DNA from 2 places in the Halalkalibacter kiskunsagensis genome. Region 1 is predicted to be linked to the other one. Evidence: riboswitches for the same ligand, from Rfam matches in the RefSeq annotation. Region 1 holds a riboswitch; the other holds the start of a gene.

Region 1 (9,666 bases):
GCCATCGACTCGGTCCTCTATAGCAGAGATATCTTTAAACGGGGGCGAAAGGATCGCTATTTGCTGATGGCGTAAGTCGAATAAATAGTTGACAGCTTCCTTTGCTGCATTAATGTTATCGGTACAAATCGAGGTCGTGTGGATCCCTTTGAAATACCGATCAATGAGGACATGGGGGAATTTATTAATCGTTAGCTTTAACACTTCTTCATTAAAATACTCTCCTGAAACAGGTAAGATCATCATGCCATCTACTCCTAGTTGTAACAATGAGGCAATCGCTTCTTTTTCAAGCGAAACATCACCGAACGTTTGCTTCACGACAAGACTTGACGCGCACTGACTGGTCGCTTCGTTCAACGCCTTAAACAGATCAGCAACATGACTCTCATCAAAATCAGGAAAGACAAATCCAATCAAATACCCTTTACTTGATTCCGCCTGCAAAACTCCTTCGTTCTCCTTATTAATAACAAACGAACCTTTCCCAGGAATCCGTTCTATCATCCCATCATTAACGAGTTGGTCGAGCGCTCTTTTTGTTGTGATTCTACTTACCTTATAATAATCAATCAATTCTTTTTCAGACGGGATCCGATCCCCAACCTTATAATCTTGAGTCACAATCTTTTCTTTAATTTCTTCATAGATGATTTCATACCTCGGCTTTCGCTGAGTACTATCCAAAGATTTGGTCATGGTTCATTCCTCCTGTTCCCAATATAACATATTGATATAAATAACGACATGTCATTTATAATCCATTGTCGAAAAAAATCGATCTAGCCCTTCTAAAACTGATAGCCTCTCTCTTTAGAACTGAAGAGAGCCAGCTTTTTCGCGAGGCTATTGAAAAGGTCGCTTTTCACCTTTTTCATAGCCTCTTTTTTTGCTCAAAAACTGACTCTAGGAAAGGTATTATTCAACTAACATGAGAGCGATTACATAATAATGCTACTACCTTACTTCACCCATTCAGGCAGATCAATCCGAACCTCTTGACCTTGCGCCGCTGAACGAAGGGCACCATCAACAATTGCTTGATTGATCAGGATTTGTTCCCCTGGAATCGGAGCGGGCTTTCCTCCTTTGACAGAAACAACAAAGTCACGAACCTTTTCTGCAAAAATGTTCAACTGATGGGTTTTGACCGGAATAGCACTATCGACATGATGCCCCATCACATCGTGAAAAAGGCTGATAGAACCAATCCCACCGTCCCAAACACCACTCCACGGTCCACTCCCTGCTGGCGTTAGCTTTAATCCAGCACTTGTACCGAGAAACATCGTTGCTCCAAGCGTATCCATATGCATAGCCCATGACGTTTTAAAATTAAGTACTTTTCCACCTTCTAATCGTACGATTGCCACTGCAAAATCCTCTACTTCAAACTGATCCGCTTCTGGATGGTAGACGGGATTAGTCCCAAAATGGTTGGACGTATAGGCAGAAACTGTGAGAGGCTTTGGATTACCTAAAGCATGGAGAACTAAATCTAAAGAATAACATCCTATATCCGCCATTGCTCCGGCACCAGCTAACTCTTTGTTAATAAACGTTCCTCTTGGCATTCCACGACGACGACCACCGCCTGTTTCTACATAATAGACATTTCCTAATTTACCCGATTGAACAATCTCCTTTACCGCTTGCATATTCGGATCATACCGAGGTTGAAATCCAATCGATAGAATTTTCTCGGCTTTCTTCGCTACTTCTGTCATCTCAATCGCTTGTTCAAGTGTGACAGCCATTGGCTTTTCTACTAAAACATGCTTCCCTGCGAGCGATGAATCAATGCTCGTGCGGTGATGAGCAACATTCGGTGTACAAATGCTCACGCCATCAAGCTCTAATTCTAATAATTCTTGATAATTATTAAATGCCCGCGCATCCGAAAGTTCTAAATTCTCTACAAATTGGGTAGCTTTCCCTGGAATCACATCAGCAACAGCAACGACCTTTACATCATCCATTTCCTTATACGCCTTTGCATGCGCCGCTGCAATCCCCCCACTCCCAATAATGCCAATCCTTACTTCCCTCATACTTTACACCCTCCCTATACTTTTCCCTATAACAAATAACCATTACAGATCATAATCAAAACATTACAAGATATTTTTAAAATGACATATTAATATATACATTATATATAATATTATAGTATCAAGCGAGCTATTAATATGTCAAATAAATGTTCGATTATACAAACGGATCAGACAACTATTTTTCTCACTATAAAAAGGAATGTCTCATCGTTATAGATTTTAAAAACACAAAAAGTAACTACTTTTCCACGTAAGAGAGAAAAGCAGTTACTTCCTTCCATCCATATATATTCACAAATCCCGACAAGTACCAAGTACCTAATACTTCTCTTTCAAAAACTTCACAGACTGCTTAATCAGCGCTTTCAATACATCAACATCAATGTCTGTTACTTTATTAATGTATACACACGCTTTTCCTGTCGTATGCTTGCCAAAGTCCTTTAACAATTCTTCTCTTGCTGTATCTCCCGTTGCAAAATACAAACTGATTTTTGCTTTCCGAGGAGAAAAGCCAACAAGCGGTGCATCGCCCTCATGTCCAGATTCGTATTTGTAATGATATAAACCAAACCCTATAATGCTCGGTCCCCACATTTTCGCTTGATAGCCTGTTGTCTCCGTAAAAATATCCAATAGTTTAAAGGCGTCTTCCCGTTTCTTTGGACTTTTAACCGTTTCAATAAATTCGATGACACTGTTATCGGTTTCTTTTGTTTTAAGTTCGTATATAGTCACTCACTCCTTCAATATGTCTTAATACTAGAAGATTCTCTACTCCTTATAAAATCTCCTTGTTTCGAAATAGCAAACAAAAAGAGAAATATAGAGTAATAATGAAACGGTCGACGATAATATTAATGAACAAATGCAGTTTGACGAGGAGGAGAAACATGGAAACAAAACGAATTAAACACACGGCTTTTTTCAACTTAAAATACCCAGTCGATTCACCTGAAACTGAGCGTTTCTTACAGGATGGCAAGGAAATCTTATCGGACATACCCGTTGTCAACCAGTTCGAAGTGTTGCGCCAAGTAAGCCCAAAATCTGAATATGATTTCGGTTTTTCAATGGAATTTAACAGCCAGGCCGATTATGATGCTTATAATAGCCACCAAAGTCATCAGGAATTTGTGGAAAATCGTGGGAAAGTAGAAGTCGTTAAATTTCAAGAAATCGATTGCCTTACATTAGATCAATAAGAATGGATCAACAGGGTAAGAGGGGCACACGAATGGATTCGTTGACCCTCTTTTGCAATTTCTACTCGCTCATTACGAACACACAACATTTGCATACAGTTGTTTATAATCGACAAGTGCCTAGCACTTAATATTACTACTCACTCTAAACAAAACGCGAGACAACACAAAAACTACGGTAGCAATTAACAACATGACTATTAAAGGGATCATTGAAGTCTGACCAAACGTAACTTTCTGACTCACATTCCCATCGATTGAAGGTAAATCAAGAGTAAGAAAAGCGGTTAATACGACACCTGAAAGAATTTGAAAACCAACGTACAGCAAAAGAAAACTACTGATAAAAACAAGATATTTAACCGGGCGGTGCTGGCACCTCCCGCTATTTTCCTTTACTGATCTGTCCAATCCCAAGTTCTTTCGCTTCTTTATACAATGCTTTCAGAAAGCTTATCGTCATTAAGGCCATAATAATGGAAAATGGCAAAGCTGCAGCAATCATTGTGTTTTGTAATGCTTGCAGCCCACCTGTGTATAACAGCACAAGAGCTGTCGCTGAAAGCATCACTCCCCAAATCAATTTAATCTTCGTACCCGGTGAATGCGATCCATTTGTGGTCATCATCCCTAACACATACGTCCCAGAATCCGCTGATGTGATAAAAAATGTTCCAATCAAAATCATCGCAAGGATAGAAGCAAGAAATCCGAACGGAAAATGAGATAATACTCCAAACAGTGATTCTTCTGTCGCTAGCGTAGAAATTGTCGCAATGCCATCATGTTCAAGCGTAATGGCTGTGCCACCAAACGTTGAAAACCATAAGAAACCGACAATCGACGGGACAAACAAAACCCCAAATACAAACTCACGAATCGAACGTCCTTTTGATACCCTCGCAATAAAGATACCGACAAATGGTGCCCAAGCAATCCACCATGCCCAGAAAAAAATCGTCCATCCATCAATCCAGTCGCGTAAATCCATATCCGTTGGCAAAATCCGAAAACTCATCGCCGGTAAGTTTTGAATATACAATCCAATTGAGTGCGTGAATAATTCTAAAATAAAAACCGTCGGACCAACAATAAACATGACTAAAAATAACAACACCGCCAGCCCCATATTGACATTGCTTAAAATTTTAATTCCCTTTTTCAACCCAGTCCAAGCTGAGATCATAAAGAGCACCGTCACAATAAGAATGATAATAAATTGAACACCTATTGTAACAGGAACATTAAAAAGATAAGATAACCCCCCGTTAATCTGCACCGCACCAAACCCAAGCGTCGTCGCAACCCCTACAACTGTTGCAATTACTGCGAGAATATCGACAAACTTTCCCGTTATACCATTTACGTGTTCACCAAAAATCGGCTTTAGCGTTGCACTAATTAACCCACGCTCTCCATGACGAAAATTAAAATAGGCCAATACTAACGCAACAATGCCATAGATCGCCCATGCATGCAGCCCCCAATGGAAAAAGGTATAACGCATCGCATCTCTGATCGCTTGATCAGACCCGAGTTCCCCAGTTGGAGAACTAACTGCATAATGATGAATCGGCTCAGCTGCTCCCCAAAACACAAGCCCAATTCCCATCCCTGCACTAAATAGCATCGCAAACCATGTAGGTCTTGAAAATTCAGGCTTACTATCCTGCTTCCCTAACCGAATCCGCCCCACAGGACTGATCAAGAAATACAAACAAACAATCGTAAGTAACGTTACAATGATGAGATAATACCAACCAAACGACTCAGCAATAAAAGTCTGAATATTAGCTGTCACTTGTTCTAACCACTCAGGAGCGATTACCCCAACAAGAACAAGAAGCGCAAGTATGCCAACAGAAATATAAAACACACTCGTTCCTTTTTTCACCTTAAGCTCTCCTTTCTTCCAACCAAATGTAATGGTATTTTATCCTCTTCCCTGCGCTTCAATACGTCGGCATCAATGAGAGCTTAACCGACAAAAAACGGGAGGTGCCTGCCCCCCCGATTAATTCACTCCTTGTTTTTTTTCCATGTATTCGTTATTGCGCTCTGTCTCTTTGCTTCCAAATAACCCGACATAGCCTGCGACCAATCCGCCAATTGCCACAGCGGCAACGACCGCAAAGACGAAGGGAACTCCCCCTGCTGTTAAAGCAATTCCTGTCAAAATCGGTCCTAAGGTCGATCCGATATCCCTTGTAAAAAACACGACCGATAAAGCCGTTCCCCTTATTGGTGCAAACCAATTGACGACAATGGCAGCCACCATCGGAAACACCATTCCTAGCGAAACACCTGATAAATATAAGAGAGTCACAAGCAAGACAATTGATGTTGTCAGTTCAAAGAAATACAACGGAATGTTAAACAACATTGCCGTTACCACCACTCCGACTAATCCAATAAAAAGAAGCCATTCTCTTGAAACATGAGATAATAACCATCTGGATATATTCGTACCGGTAAACACGCCTAACGGAATTGCCATAAATACAAACCCCGTCCAATTGGCATTAATTTCAAAAAAATCAGCTAGCAAAAACCCAATGTTTGTATGATAACTTAAAATAATAAACGATGCCCCTGCCCCCGCTATACAAATCATAATGAACTTAGCATTTTTGATTGTATGTACCGCTTTTTTAAAAGAAAAGCTTTGAATTTTCACATTGTCAGCTACGTTTAAGTTCTTATACAAGAAAACCGTCACGGTCACCGACCAAATCGCCAAAAACAAGAAAACAAACCGCCAATCAAGGAAAATTCGCATCACCGCTCCAATGGCCGGCCCTGCCGCCGCCCCCATACTAAAATACATTTGAAACACGGTAAGGGCTTTGTCTCGACCTTTCTCCTCATACATATCAGTAATTAATGCGCTTCCACATATGCTCGCCGCTGATATACTAAGCCCTTGAATTATGCGAAGGACAATCACCCATTCAATCGTTTGTGCAAAAAATATCGCAAAGCTACTCACACTAAAAACAGATAAACCAAGTAACAATACATTCTTCGCTGGATACCGGTCCACAACGGGACCATAAATAAGCTGAGCGATCGCTTGAGCAATCGTGAACCCGGCAACTGTAAGCGAAATTTCTAAATTGGATGCCTGCAACTCATCTCGAATCAAAATAATACTTGGGATGAAAATCAACTGTGACAACGTTGTTAACATTCCCGCCAATGATAACAAATGAAGGTTAGCTCTGTTATTTGGTTGACTCATAATATACCCTTCTATCTAAATTTATTTATACATTCACTATTAAGAATGCCGAAAACTTCAAGATTTTTTTTCCATATACTAGTATGTTATCACTCGATCCTTTATCAAGACAGGGTAAGCATTCGACAAACTTCGGGCGGTGCCTGGTACGGAGAGGAGAAAAGGAGAGCCACCATTTGTGTGCTCTCCTCACTCATTATCAATGATGTTACATAAGCGGCAAACTGACCGTCACCCTTGTCCCACTTTCTAAATTCTCAAGGCGCATTGCGCCTTTGTGCTCTTGGATGATTCGTTGCGATATTGATAAGCCAAGTCCTGTTCCTTCTTCTTTTGTTGAAAAAAACGGTTCACCTATTCTTCCGATGATCGATAATGGAATGCCAGCCCCATTATCGACCACTTCAATGACAGCTTCTTTTTCATTTCGGATTTTAACGTAAATCATTACTTTTCCACCTTCATCACCGGCTGCTTCAATTGCATTTTTCACTAAATTAATCATGACTTGTTTTATTTGCGACTTATCTACATCCACGTATAACATAGTCGATTCCAATGAAAGCGTAATGTCTACATTATGCAGGGTTGCTTCATTTCTCATAAATTCAACCGTCTCATTCACAATATCATTTAGATTGGAGTTCTCTCTTTTTGGCGCACTTGGTTGCGTCGCCATGAGAAAGTCATTCACGAGTTGATTCATTCGGTCCATTTCACTTATGACAATATCGCGAAATTGATTCTCTTTTTGGTCTTCAAATAAAAATTGGACAAATCCTCTTACGGATTGCATTGGATTTCGTAACTCATGTGCCAATCCAGCTGATAGTTGCCCGAGCAAGGATAATTTTTCAAGACGAATCAATTTATCATCAAACTCATCATAACTTGACTTTGTTGCGTTTTCGATAATAACGGACACAACCGATGATAAACGTCTGATCGTCTCTATTTCTTGTTTCGTAAAAGCATATGGATTTGGATCGATCGCACAAACGGTGCCAAACAACTTTCCATTTGAAAGGTAGACTGGCATGCCAAGGTACGATCCAATATTGGCTTCATATATAGCATCAAACACACTAGCTCTCGCGTCTTTTTTTGTATCATGTATTATTAACGGTTCCCGACCGTCACAAGGAATCAGACTTCATATCGAATGGTCTTTAGGTAATTCCATGCCCTCTTCCAAGGAACAGCCATTTCGATTAAACACTTTAATCACTTTAAATGTTTCTTCAATATGACTGACAAAAAGTGTTCTTGCTCCAATTGACTGACTCGAAAACCACAACATATCTTCCAACGCCTGTTCAAAACGACTCGTCACAACGATCCCCCCTAAAAACAAAGCAAACCAATTACAATGGAGCTTTCTCTCTTTACTCAAATAAATAATTAAAAAACAATTACACTAGCCTACTATCATCTTACCAGTAAAATCCCTTGTTTTCCTGTGTAAAATGAACCTTCTTTTTCGATGTGTGCCTAGCACCTCCCGATATTCGACAAACTTCAGGGCATACTAGGTACTTGACACATAAATCAAAGAGGAGTAAATTCTCCTTATCATACAAAATACATGTTAACCTTTTATTCGCTTAATCTAAGTTTTTAGAGCGGGGGAACCAAATGGGATGGCTAGAAATCGTCCTTGGGGTGAATCTTACTATGTAAGAGGGGATACTCTTAAGTCCCTAATCCGACAGCTAACCTCGTCAGCGTTTTTTTTGAGAGAAAGGGTCTTATACAGGACCATTCTTTACGATGGTCTTTTTTATATGCAAAAAAAGGAGTGAATATAAATGGCAGATAAAAAGAAGCAATTTGCTGTAATTGGTTTAGGACGATTCGGAGGAAGTGTGTGTAAGGAGTTATACAATATGGGACACCAAGTGTTAGCCATCGATATGAATGATACAAAGGTGAATGAATTTGCAGCATTTTCAACGCATTCGGTTATTGCAGATTCCACTGACGAAAAAGCATTGCAATCTCTAGGGATCAGAAATTTTGAATATGTCATCGTAGCCATCGGTGATAACATCCAATCAAGTATTTTAACAACACTCGTTTTAAAAGAAATGGAAGTTCCAAATGTTTGGGTCAAAGCACAAAATGTTTATCATCATAAAGTTCTTGACAAAATTGGTGCAGACCGCATTATTCATCCTGAGCAAGATATGGGAATTCGGATCGCTCAGCATTTGGCCTCCGAAAAAATTGTTGATTATATCGAGTTATCAGATGAATATAGCATTGTCGAGTTGCTCGCGACAAAAAAAATCGATAATCGTTCCCTCGTTGATTTACATGTTCGAGCAAAATATGGATGTACTATATTAGCCATCAAACGCGGTGAGGATATTAATGTTTCTCCACTGCCGGATGACACGATTTATGAAAAGGATATTCTTATTGTGATTGGTCACAAAAACGACCTTAAACGATTCGAGGAAGAAGGTATGTAACGATGTCTCTTTTGACAAAAGGCATGTTTCATCGAAAAATTCAAATGTCACCTCCACAAATTTTAGCGATCAGTTTTTTAATCGCAATTGTGATAGGTACCTTTTTATTAAAGCTTCCACTTGCAACAAATGAAGGCATCAGTTGGATCGATGCCCTTTTTACCGCAGCTTCGGCGACAACGGTCACAGGTCTTGTTGTCGTTGATACAGGAGAGACGTTTACCGTCTTTGGTCAAATTGTCATCATGCTTTTAATTCAAATTGGCGGTCTAGGATTAATGACGTTTGCTGTTTTAATTGTTCTAGTTTTAGGCAAAAGAATTGGATTAAAAGAGCGAATGATCGTCCAAGAAGCATTAAATCAAACATCTATTGGAGGCGTTATACGACTCGTTAAAGTCTTGTTACTGTTTGCTATTGTTATAGAATTAGTAGCCACTATTTTCCTATCATTCCGCTGGGTACCTGAGTATGGCTTTGCATTTGGCGTGTACACAAGTGTTTTCCATGCGATTTCCGCCTTTAATAATGCCGGGTTTTCGCTTTGGTCTGATAGTTTAATAAGCTACGTCAGTGACCCCGTTGTAAATATTCTTATTACCTTATTGTTTATAACGGGCGGAATTGGCTTTACCGTTCTTTCTGACTTGTGGCATACAAAAGAATTTCATCGTTTATCGCTGCACACGAAA
Region 2 (9,666 bases), on a different contig from region 1:
ATCAGTTCCATCTGAAATTAAATTAGCCCCCAAGTTCTTCAAATCTTCTAATGCATCATTGTAAGTTTTCCAAATCTCTCTCTTTTTAACTTTCCATAAATCGACTCCACTTTTTCTACTAAGAAGGTTTATGATTAACCGACTAGACTCTTTATGTATAGCTGTTTTCGCCATGAGGTTTGAAAGTGCCTCACCAGATATTACAAGCTCATCAACATTTGCGTGTTTGAAGTTTGGTACGTGCTTCTCTTTTAAAACCTCTACAATAGTATAGATGTCTTTGTCCTTCTCTATTGCATAATTTTCAATAGCTGATACCGTTATCAACGATTTTCCATCAGCCGTAATTGGGTCAAATTCATTATCACTCGTGAAGATTAATACTGCCTTAGCTTGTTGAATATTAGCTCTTTCTAATATCGTTTTATCTGTTACATCACCATTAATATAATAAAAACGTTCATGGTCAACAGGTGATTCTGGAAGTGTATCAATTAAAAGAATTTTTGCTTTATCATCCATTTCTTTTATTTCATTCATTGAATGTTGTGCTTTATTAGACCACCCTATTATTACATAGTGACCTTCCCCTTTAAATCTTAACTTCCCACTCTTCCTCAAATTACGAAATATACCGAAGCTTCCTACAATTTTACCAATGACAATTGTAATTAAACCTATCCCAAAAAAATATAAAAATAACCCAAAAATCCTTCCCATTGTAGTTTCAGCTACGAAGTCTCCATAACCAGTTGTTGTTACGGGCGTCATTAAATACCAAAAGCCAATGAATGGACTTTCAAACATCTCTGGTTCCAGCCAATGAATAATAAAGGAGCTACCAATAAAGAAAAAAAGTGTGGTTTATAGCAGGGTTTGCTTCTTTATTTTTACAACAATTTTTATTAAATCAAAGATAAACAACACTATAATCACTCCCTTTATTAAGAATTATTTACATGTTGTGCGCCAATTATTAGAAAACGAATTAAAAATTTCATTCTATAAAAATGTATTGACAAGTATATAAAAGAGGAGTAAATTTTCTTTTATAAATATACAATTTTAACCTTTTATTCGCTTAATCTTTTTTAGAGCGGGGGAACCATTTTGGTGGTTAAAAACCATCTTTGGGGTGAATCTTACTAAGTAAGAGGGGATACTCTCAATCCCTAATCCGACAGCTAACCTCGTCAGCGTTATTTTGGAGAGAAGGGTCATTAATGGACCATTCTTTGTGATGGTCTTTTTTATTTGGGAAAAGGAGTGAAAAAAGTGGCAGAAAAAAAGAAACAATTCGCAGTTATAGGCTTAGGACGCTTTGGGGGCAGTGTTTGCAAAGAGTTATATAAAATGGGGCATCAGGTGTTAGCTATAGATAATAATGAAGCTAAGGTAAATGAGTTCGCAGCTCACTCTACTCATGCAGTGATTGCGAATGCAACAGATGAGAAATCACTACAATCCCTCGGTATTCGAAATTTTGAATATGTCATTGTTGCTATTGGTGACGACATTCAATCAAGCATATTAACAACCCTAGTTTTAAAAGAGATGGAAGTGGAAAATGTCTGGGTGAAAGCTCAAAACGCCTACCACCATAAGGTACTTGATAAAATTGGAGCAGATCGAATTATTCATCCTGAACAAGATATGGGGATTCGTATTGCCCAACATGTAACATCGGAAAAAATTGTAGATTATATCGAGTTATCAGATGAGTATAGTATCGTGGAGTTACTGGCGACAAAGAAAATACATAATTCCACACTAATAGATTTAGATGTTCGTGCTAAGTTTGGGTGTACCATCTTGGCGATTAAACGTGGCGAAGATATTAACGTGTCACCTCTACCCGATGATACAATTTATGAAAAAGATGTCCTAATTGTTATTGGACATAAAGCGGACTTAAAACGGTTTGAAGAAGAAGGGATGTAAGGATGTTAGATAGAAGAGGATTTCCACATCGCAACATTCAAATGTCACCGCCACAAATATTAGCTTTAAGCTTTTTTATCGCTATCGTTGTAGGTACTTTACTATTGAAGCTTCCAATTGCAACAACGGAGCCGATTAGATGGTTAGATGCATTATTTACGGCAACGTCAGCAACGACCGTTACAGGCCTTGTCGTACTTGATACGGGTCTAGATTTTACTGTGTTTGGACAAGTCGTTATAATGATACTCATTCAAATTGGTGGATTAGGATTAATGACGTTTGCTGTTTTAATTGTTGTTGTTTTAGGAAAGAAAATAGGTCTAAAAGAGAGAATGCTTGTTCAAGAAGCATTTAATCAAACATCTATAGGGGGAGTAATCCGACTTGTGAAAATATTATTTGTCTTTGCTATTGTTATGGAAGTGATCGCCGTTATTTTACTATCGCTGCGTTGGGTTCCAGAGTATGGGTGGGCATTTGGGATTTACACGAGTATCTTTCATGCCATATCTGCTTTTAATAATGCTGGATTTTCTTTGTGGTCAGATAGCTTGATGGGGTATGTGGGCGACCCAGCAGTTAATATTCTTATTACCTTATTGTTTATTACGGGTGGAATTGGTTTTACCGTTTTATCTGATTTATGGCATACTAAGGAATTCCATCGTTTATCGTTACATACTAAGTTAATGCTCGTCGGAACATTCGTTATCAATGTTGTAGCAATGCTATTAATATTTACATTAGAGTATGCTAACCCTGCTACATTAGGCACTTTAGATACTTTGGAAAAACTTTGGGCATCTTACTTTCAAGCTGTTACACCTCGGACAGCAGGCTTCAACTCATTAGACATTGGTAGTATGAATCCTGGAACAATAGTTATTATTCTACTGCTTATGTTTATCGGAGCAGGTAGTGCTTCAACAGGTAGTGGTATTAAACTTACAACATTTATTGTCATTGTCATGGCGGTTGTAACGTTTTTAAGAGGAAGAAATGAAACCGTAGTGTTTAAACGCACAATTAAACATCAAATGGTTATACGGTCATTAGCAATCGTTGTCATTAGTTTATTTGCGGTATTTTTAACAATATTAGCTCTGTCAATAACGGAGGGTGCGCCGTTTATTATGATTGTATTTGAAGCATTCTCTGCATTTGGGACAGTTGGATTATCAATGGGGCTGACAGGAGAATTATCAGATGCTGGTAAACTTATTATCATTGTTTTAATGTTTATCGGAAGAATTGGACCATTAACATTAGCCTTTTCTTTGGCAAAAGCACAAAAATCAAGTATTCGTTATCCAGATGGAGAGGTTTTCACGGGGTAGTGGTAACTTGATTCAATACAAGGGTATATCTTCTTATTGAAGATGTACCTTATTTTCTAATGAGTAAAACTACATTGTTGAATTTTATTCAAATATTTGCTTTTCTTTTCTCTTAATTTTTAAAAAGCAAGGTACTGTGATTTATTAGCACTCAAAAAAATTCTGAAAAGGAAATTTATAATTCAAAGAATAATTAACCATGTAAAAAGAGCAGTCAAGTCAAGCGATAATTATGGAAATGAGGTACACTTTGTTGAAATATGAGTGTATTGAAGGAAGGTGAGGGCTTGATTTCAATTGAAGAATATATTGCTCGAAGAAAAAAAGAAGATAAGATAAATGAGTTTGATTCAGAATTACGTATGGATAACATGAAGATTTGCGTTAATTATGTTTTTGAGTATTTCAATAATTATTTAGACATTACAGAAGCAGAAGAACAAACGACCTTAAATAATGAAAGAATAAACAAATACCGAAGTCAGATACAACAATACCAAATAGAAGTACAAGAGTGGCTTGTTGATATATATAAGGAATATGATAAACAACTGAACCGTACTATCGGTAATTTATTAATGAAAGAAGAATTTTTTCTGCTCAACAGTAAGGATAGTGAGTTTAGAAGCTTATCATATGATTGTTATGCACAACACAATTTGACATACTTTTCTCAAGTGGTGTTTTACATTACGTTAAACCAGAATACCGTAGAGAAATATTTGATAATTTAAGACCTTTAGAAATTATAGTGGTATGCATTTTTTTAATGTATTTGTTTAAAAGCCATTTATTGCACCACCACCTGAAAAAGAACCGTATTCTTATTTAGAGTTTCGGTGAAATAGAAAGCTGAAAAGTCTAGTCGATAGATACAACCACTTACGTCATACCTGAGTGAACCGCCGTATACGGAACGGTATGTACGGTGGTGTGAGAGGTCGGGGTTAGTCACCACTCCTACTCGATTGTCTAAAAAGGTGACGTCACCCGTTCCGGGAGCGATTAAAACTCCCTCTGTCTTTTTTGAGTTTTGGGGGACTTAGCGACATTAAAAAACCTCCCTTGAGAGAGGTTGAAGTGTTGATATATAGGCATATTCTCAATCACATGCAGGAACCTAGGAATCTTAATGAAAGTTACTGCAGATGGTTTTAGCTATTACATATTTGATTTATGTAATTTTCTCAATGCGAATCAACATTAATAATCTTGTTTTTCTCAACAGTTTTGTCTCGCATTAGTGGTGAATACGCAATTTATTTTCAAAGAGAGTTCTTTCTATTTGCTAGATTCGAGTTCTTCTTCCTGTCTTTTCAAAATAGTTTCCATATAGTTCTTACCCCATTCATACATCGATTCGAGAATAGGCATTAGACTTTCCCCTTTTTCTGTCAGTGAGTACTCTACTTTAGGCGGTACAACGGGATAAACTTCACGGTGAATAATAAGATCCTCTTCCAGTTCACGTAATTGGTTAACAAGCATTTTTTGAGTAATACCAGGTATAAGAGATTTCAATTCATTAAAGCGTTTTGTACCTTCTTTGCCTAGATGCCATAAAATTAACATCTTCCATTTACCCCCAATTACAGAAAGGGTTAACTCTTTTTCACAGTTAAACTCTTTTATACAAATACGTCCCATGCATTTAACCTCCATCTCGGTTCTAGGTAACAGTATACTATTTGATACTATATGAAAAAAAAGTGCGTACTTACAAGTAAATATTATACGCGTTATACTGATGTCTGTAAAGATGTTGAAAAAGTGATAAAGAACATAGGAGGGGATTTAATGAGTAAATTAGCTATTTCTCGCAGTGGTTATCTAGAGGAGAATTCTTTTGATGTTTCAAATATGCTGGAACTGGATTCTATGACCTTTGTTTTGTTTGGAGCAACAGGGGACTTGGCTAAGAGGAAAATCTTCTCTGCTTTATATAATTTATTTCTTGATGGCAAGATGCCTAACTCATTTTCAATTATTGGTTTAGGAAGAAGGGAATGGTCTGACTATACATTTCAAATCCATGTTGAACAGTCAATTAAAACTTTCTCTAGGCGTTCAATCAATAATTCTTTAAAAATGGAAAAGTTTCTTGATGCATTTCGGTATTGTTCCCTGGATGTAACGGAGTATGAAGGATATAAAAAATTACTTGAAACTATTGAAAGACGTGAAGAGCAATTAGGGCTCCCTGAAAACCGCATTTTTTACTTATCCGTTGCACCGGAATTTGTGGATGTTATTACGTCAAATATTAAGGACAGCGGGTTAAGCTCCAAAAAAGGGTGGAAGCGTCTCATTATAGAAAAACCATTCGGACATGATTTGAAATCAGCTTTAGAGTTAAATGAAAAATTAAGCCGGACATTTGAAGAGGAGGAGATTTATCGCATTGATCATTATCTTGGCAAGCCGATGGTCCAGAATCTTGAGGGATTAGAATTCTCTAATCCTGTACTTAAAGCGTTTATGAATAATCAGTACATTGCCAATGTACAAATCACAGCCAGTGAGACGGTTGGGGTTGAAGAGCGATCTGATTATTATGATCAGGCCGGAGCTATCCGAGATATGTTTCAAAATCATTTACTGCAGTTACTTATGGTGACAGCCATGCATCTTCCCAACAAACTCAGCGCTAGAGAGGTCGGTAATGAGAAGAGGAGAATTATGGAATTTCTTCGGCCTTTGGGGAACAAAGGTGTCATTACAGATGTTATCCGGGGGCAATACGTTTCGGGAGAAATAGATGGCAGACCGGTTGTTGGTTATAAAGAAGAGCCTGGAATTGAGAATTCTTCAACAAATGATACGTTTATTGCAGCACGTTTATGGATTGATGATGCTTTATGGAGCGGAGTCCCATTCTATATTCGTACGGGAAAAAGAATGAAGGAAAAGTTAACGCGTGTTGTGATTGAATTCAAAAATCCGTTAAAAGATCTGAATATGCTCCAGCACGATGTAATGACGCCTAATCTTTTGGTCATCCAAATTAGTCCGAACGAAGGCGTTTCACTACAATTAAATATGAAAAACCCATTAACCAATCAAATCGAGCCTATCAGTACAGAATTTTCAGCCAGTCCAAAAAATGTTCCAGAAGCGTATGAACTCTTGTTGTTCGATGCGTTGCGCGGAGATTCAACATTCTTTACCCATTGGAAGGAAGTTGAATTATCGTGGAGATGGGTACAACCAATTCTGGAATCATTTGAAGAAAACAGCCTTCCCCTTCATCCGTATCGTTCGGGTTCAATGGGTCCAGATGCTTCCTACGAATTATTACAAGAGGATGGTTTTAATTGGTGGGATTTATAAAAACTCGGAAAGGCTGAAAGTTTACAAGAAAAAGTCGATTTACAGATAACCTAGATAATGTCAAGAAAAATAGTGTACAGACAAGGGTGGAAATTGTCTTTTTATTAAATTACTTATAGGAGGGAACATCATGAAGGTTGGGTTAATCGGGTTGGGAAAAATGGGATTGAACCTAGGTAAGAATTTAATGGATCGTAAGCATGGAGTAGCCGTTTTTGATATAAACCAACGGGCTGTAGAAGAAATGGAAAAGTACGGAGCTAAAGGTACTTCTAGTTTGTTAGAGCTTGTTCAATCATTAGAGCAGCCGAGAGTTCTTTGGTTAATGGTTCCCCATACAGTTGTTGATTCAGTGATTAATGAACTTACACCTTTTTTAAATAGCGGTGACATCGTCATTGAAGCTGGTAATTCCTATTATAAGGAATCCATTAACCGGTACAATCGGTTAAAACAATATGGTGTTAGCTTTATGGATGTTGGAACGTCCGGCGGGATGGAAGGTGCTCGTAACGGTGCTTGTTACATGGTTGGCGGCGATCCTGAATCCTGGAATGTTGTAGAAACTATTTTCCGTGACACAGCAATAGAAAACGGATATTTATATGCAGGAAAAGCAGGGAGCGGTCACTTTTTAAAAATGGTCCATAATGGGATTGAATATGGGATGATGGCTGCTATTGGTGAAGGGTTTGAGGTATTAGAGAAAAGCGAATTTGATTATGACTACGAAAAAGTAGCAAGAGTATGGAACAATGGATCAGTGATTCGTTCGTGGCTTATGGATTTAACAGAGCGAGCCTTTTCTAAAGACGCAAAATTAGAAGAAATAAAAGGGATTATGCATTCTTCGGGGGAAGGGAAATGGACGGTTGAAACAGCTCTTGACCTACAAACAGCCACGCCTGTTATTGCCTTGTCCCTATTGATGCGTTATCGTTCCTTAGAAAACGATACTTTTACAGGGAAAGTGGTAGCAGCTTTACGCAACGAATTTGGAGGGCATGCTTTAGAAAAAAGTGAGAACGCAATAAGATCTTAAGATAAACAATTATTTGAAAATTATGTATATGGGTAGTGATAACATTCATATGAAGAGGAGAAGGTTTCATGACGATTTCTTTTGATTACTCTAATGCATTACCGTTTATGAAAAAGAGTGAAATTAATTATCTAAGTGAATTTGTAAAAACAGCGCACAATATGCTGCACGAAAAAAAAGGGCCAGGATCTGATTTTCTCGGGTGGGTTGATTTGCCAATACACTATGATAGAGATGAATTTGTAAGAATTAAAGAGGCTGCTGAAAGAATTCGTAATCAGTCAGATGCTCTTATTGTGATTGGGATCGGAGGTTCTTATTTAGGAGCAAGATCAGCAATTGAAGCCTTGTCCCATAGTTTTCATAACCAAATAAACAATAAGACACAAGTTTATTTTGCTGGTCAGAATATCAGTTCTACGTATATTACTCATTTATTAGAGCTATTAGAGGATAAAGAAATCTCTATTAATGTTATCTCTAAATCGGGAACAACGACGGAGCCTGCCATTGCTTTTCGGATTTTCCGTGATTATATGGAGAAAAAGTATGGAAAGGAGGAGGCAAGAAAACGGATTTATGCTACCACTGATCAAGCGAAGGGAGCATTAAAACAACTTGCTGATGAAGAAGGGTATGAAACCTTTATTATTCCAGATGATGTAGGCGGAAGATATTCTGTTCTGACAGCTGTTGGCCTCTTACCTATTGCAGTAGCTGGAATGAACATTGATCGAATGATGGAAGGTGCAGTAGAGGCTTACTATAAATACAACGATCCAAATCTTTTAACCAATGAGTGTTATCAGTATGCTGCTGTACGCAATGCCTTTTACCGTAAAGGGAAAGACATCGAGTTGCTTGTTAACTACGAACCATCTCTTCATTATGTATCTGAATGGTGGAAACAGTTATTTGGAGAAAGTGAGGGGAAGGATCAGAAAGGTCTTTTTCCTGCATCGGTTGATTTCTCAACTGATTTGCATTCTATGGGGCAATATGTGCAAGAAGGATGCCGTAATCTAATAGAAACAGTGTTGCAGGTTAGAAAACCTCGTATTGAGATAACGATTCAAGAGGATTCAGAAAATATCGACGGATTAAATTTCTTGGCCGGTAAGACCATGGATGAAGTCAATAAAAAGGCGTTTGAAGGAACAGTGTTGGCTCATATAGATGGGGGAGTCCCCAACTTACTTGTTGAACTGAACGAATTGAATGAATATACCTTTGGTGAAATGGTTTATTTCTTTGAAAAGGCTTGTGCCATCAGCGGATACCTGCTAGGTGTAAATCCGTTTGATCAGCCGGGGGTGGAAGCCTATAAGAAAAATATGTTTGCTTTACTTGGTAAGCCTGGTTTTGAAAACGAAAAGGACATTCTTATGAAACGGTTATCTAAATAATTAGTATTATAACTTCGGCTTTTATTGATGGCTATTTTGTGTATTTAGATTAGATACCTTCTGAGTAAAAAGGTTGAAATACTTATAGGATTATATCCGGCAGGGGTTAAGAGTGTTTTATGTAATAACGAAAATAAAAGAGACCATAGAGGGTCATTTATACCTTATAAGGACCTGAAGTGTCTTGATTCTCCGTATCCAGTACTTTCGTTGTTTAAAAATAAGAACTTCAAAGAAGGCATATAAAGATGTTAAGAAAGGAGAAGGCTATGAAACTAAGAGTCTCAGCGATTCAATATCAGCTACGCACGATACAATCCTTTGACGAATTTGCCAAACAAGTAGAACATTATATGAAAACAACTAAAGAATTTGGAGCGGATTTTGTCATGTTCCCGGAATTTTTCACTACTCAGCTAATGTCTATTGGCAATCAGCAAGGCAATTCTTTGACAATTCAAGATTTGCCTGATTTTACGGAACAGTATCGGTCTTTATTTATAAATTTCGCGAAGCAAACAAAGATGCATATAATTGGAGGAACTCATGTCATCCGTAAAGGTGACCGATTATACAATGTTGCTCATTTGTTCTATCCGGATGGAAG

The links. A riboswitch is a leader RNA that binds a small molecule or an ion and turns the genes downstream of it on or off. The one in region 1 is predicted to bind cyclic di-AMP.
Region 2: linked by a shared signal. The riboswitch ahead of SLH51_RS12370 (potassium channel family protein) and the one ahead of SLH51_RS14520 (potassium channel family protein) in region 1 are both predicted to bind cyclic di-AMP.

What each region holds. Positions count from the first base shown of each region.
Region 1 covers NZ_JAXBLX010000023.1:60,427-70,092, forward strand. The annotation lists gene SLH51_RS14480 (GntR family transcriptional regulator) at 1-699, opposite strand, end outside; gene SLH51_RS14485 (Gfo/Idh/MocA family protein) at 963-2,051, opposite strand; gene SLH51_RS14490 (DUF1801 domain-containing protein) at 2,373-2,786, opposite strand; gene SLH51_RS14495 (Dabb family protein) at 2,948-3,259, shown strand; gene SLH51_RS14500 (glycine betaine uptake BCCT transporter) at 3,645-5,153, opposite strand; gene SLH51_RS14505 (MFS transporter) at 5,274-6,500, opposite strand; gene SLH51_RS14510 (ATP-binding protein) at 6,709-7,650, opposite strand; gene SLH51_RS14515 (hypothetical protein) at 7,654-7,833, opposite strand; cyclic di-AMP (ydaO/yuaA leader) riboswitch at 8,092-8,243, shown strand; gene SLH51_RS14520 (potassium channel family protein) at 8,309-8,974, shown strand; gene SLH51_RS14525 (TrkH family potassium uptake protein) at 8,977-9,666, shown strand, end outside.
Region 2 covers NZ_JAXBLX010000018.1:88,224-97,889, reverse strand. The annotation lists gene SLH51_RS12380 (NAD-binding protein) at 1-651, opposite strand, end outside; partial or broken gene SLH51_RS12375 (ion channel) at 658-849, opposite strand; cyclic di-AMP (ydaO/yuaA leader) riboswitch at 1,069-1,214, shown strand; gene SLH51_RS12370 (potassium channel family protein) at 1,276-1,941, shown strand; gene SLH51_RS12365 (TrkH family potassium uptake protein) at 1,944-3,281, shown strand; gene SLH51_RS12360 (hypothetical protein) at 3,569-4,015, shown strand; gene SLH51_RS12355 (winged helix-turn-helix transcriptional regulator) at 4,563-4,928, opposite strand; gene zwf (glucose-6-phosphate dehydrogenase) at 5,151-6,611, shown strand; gene gnd (phosphogluconate dehydrogenase (NAD(+)-dependent, decarboxylating)) at 6,742-7,653, shown strand; gene SLH51_RS12340 (glucose-6-phosphate isomerase) at 7,722-9,059, shown strand; gene SLH51_RS12335 (carbon-nitrogen hydrolase family protein) at 9,329-9,666, shown strand, end outside.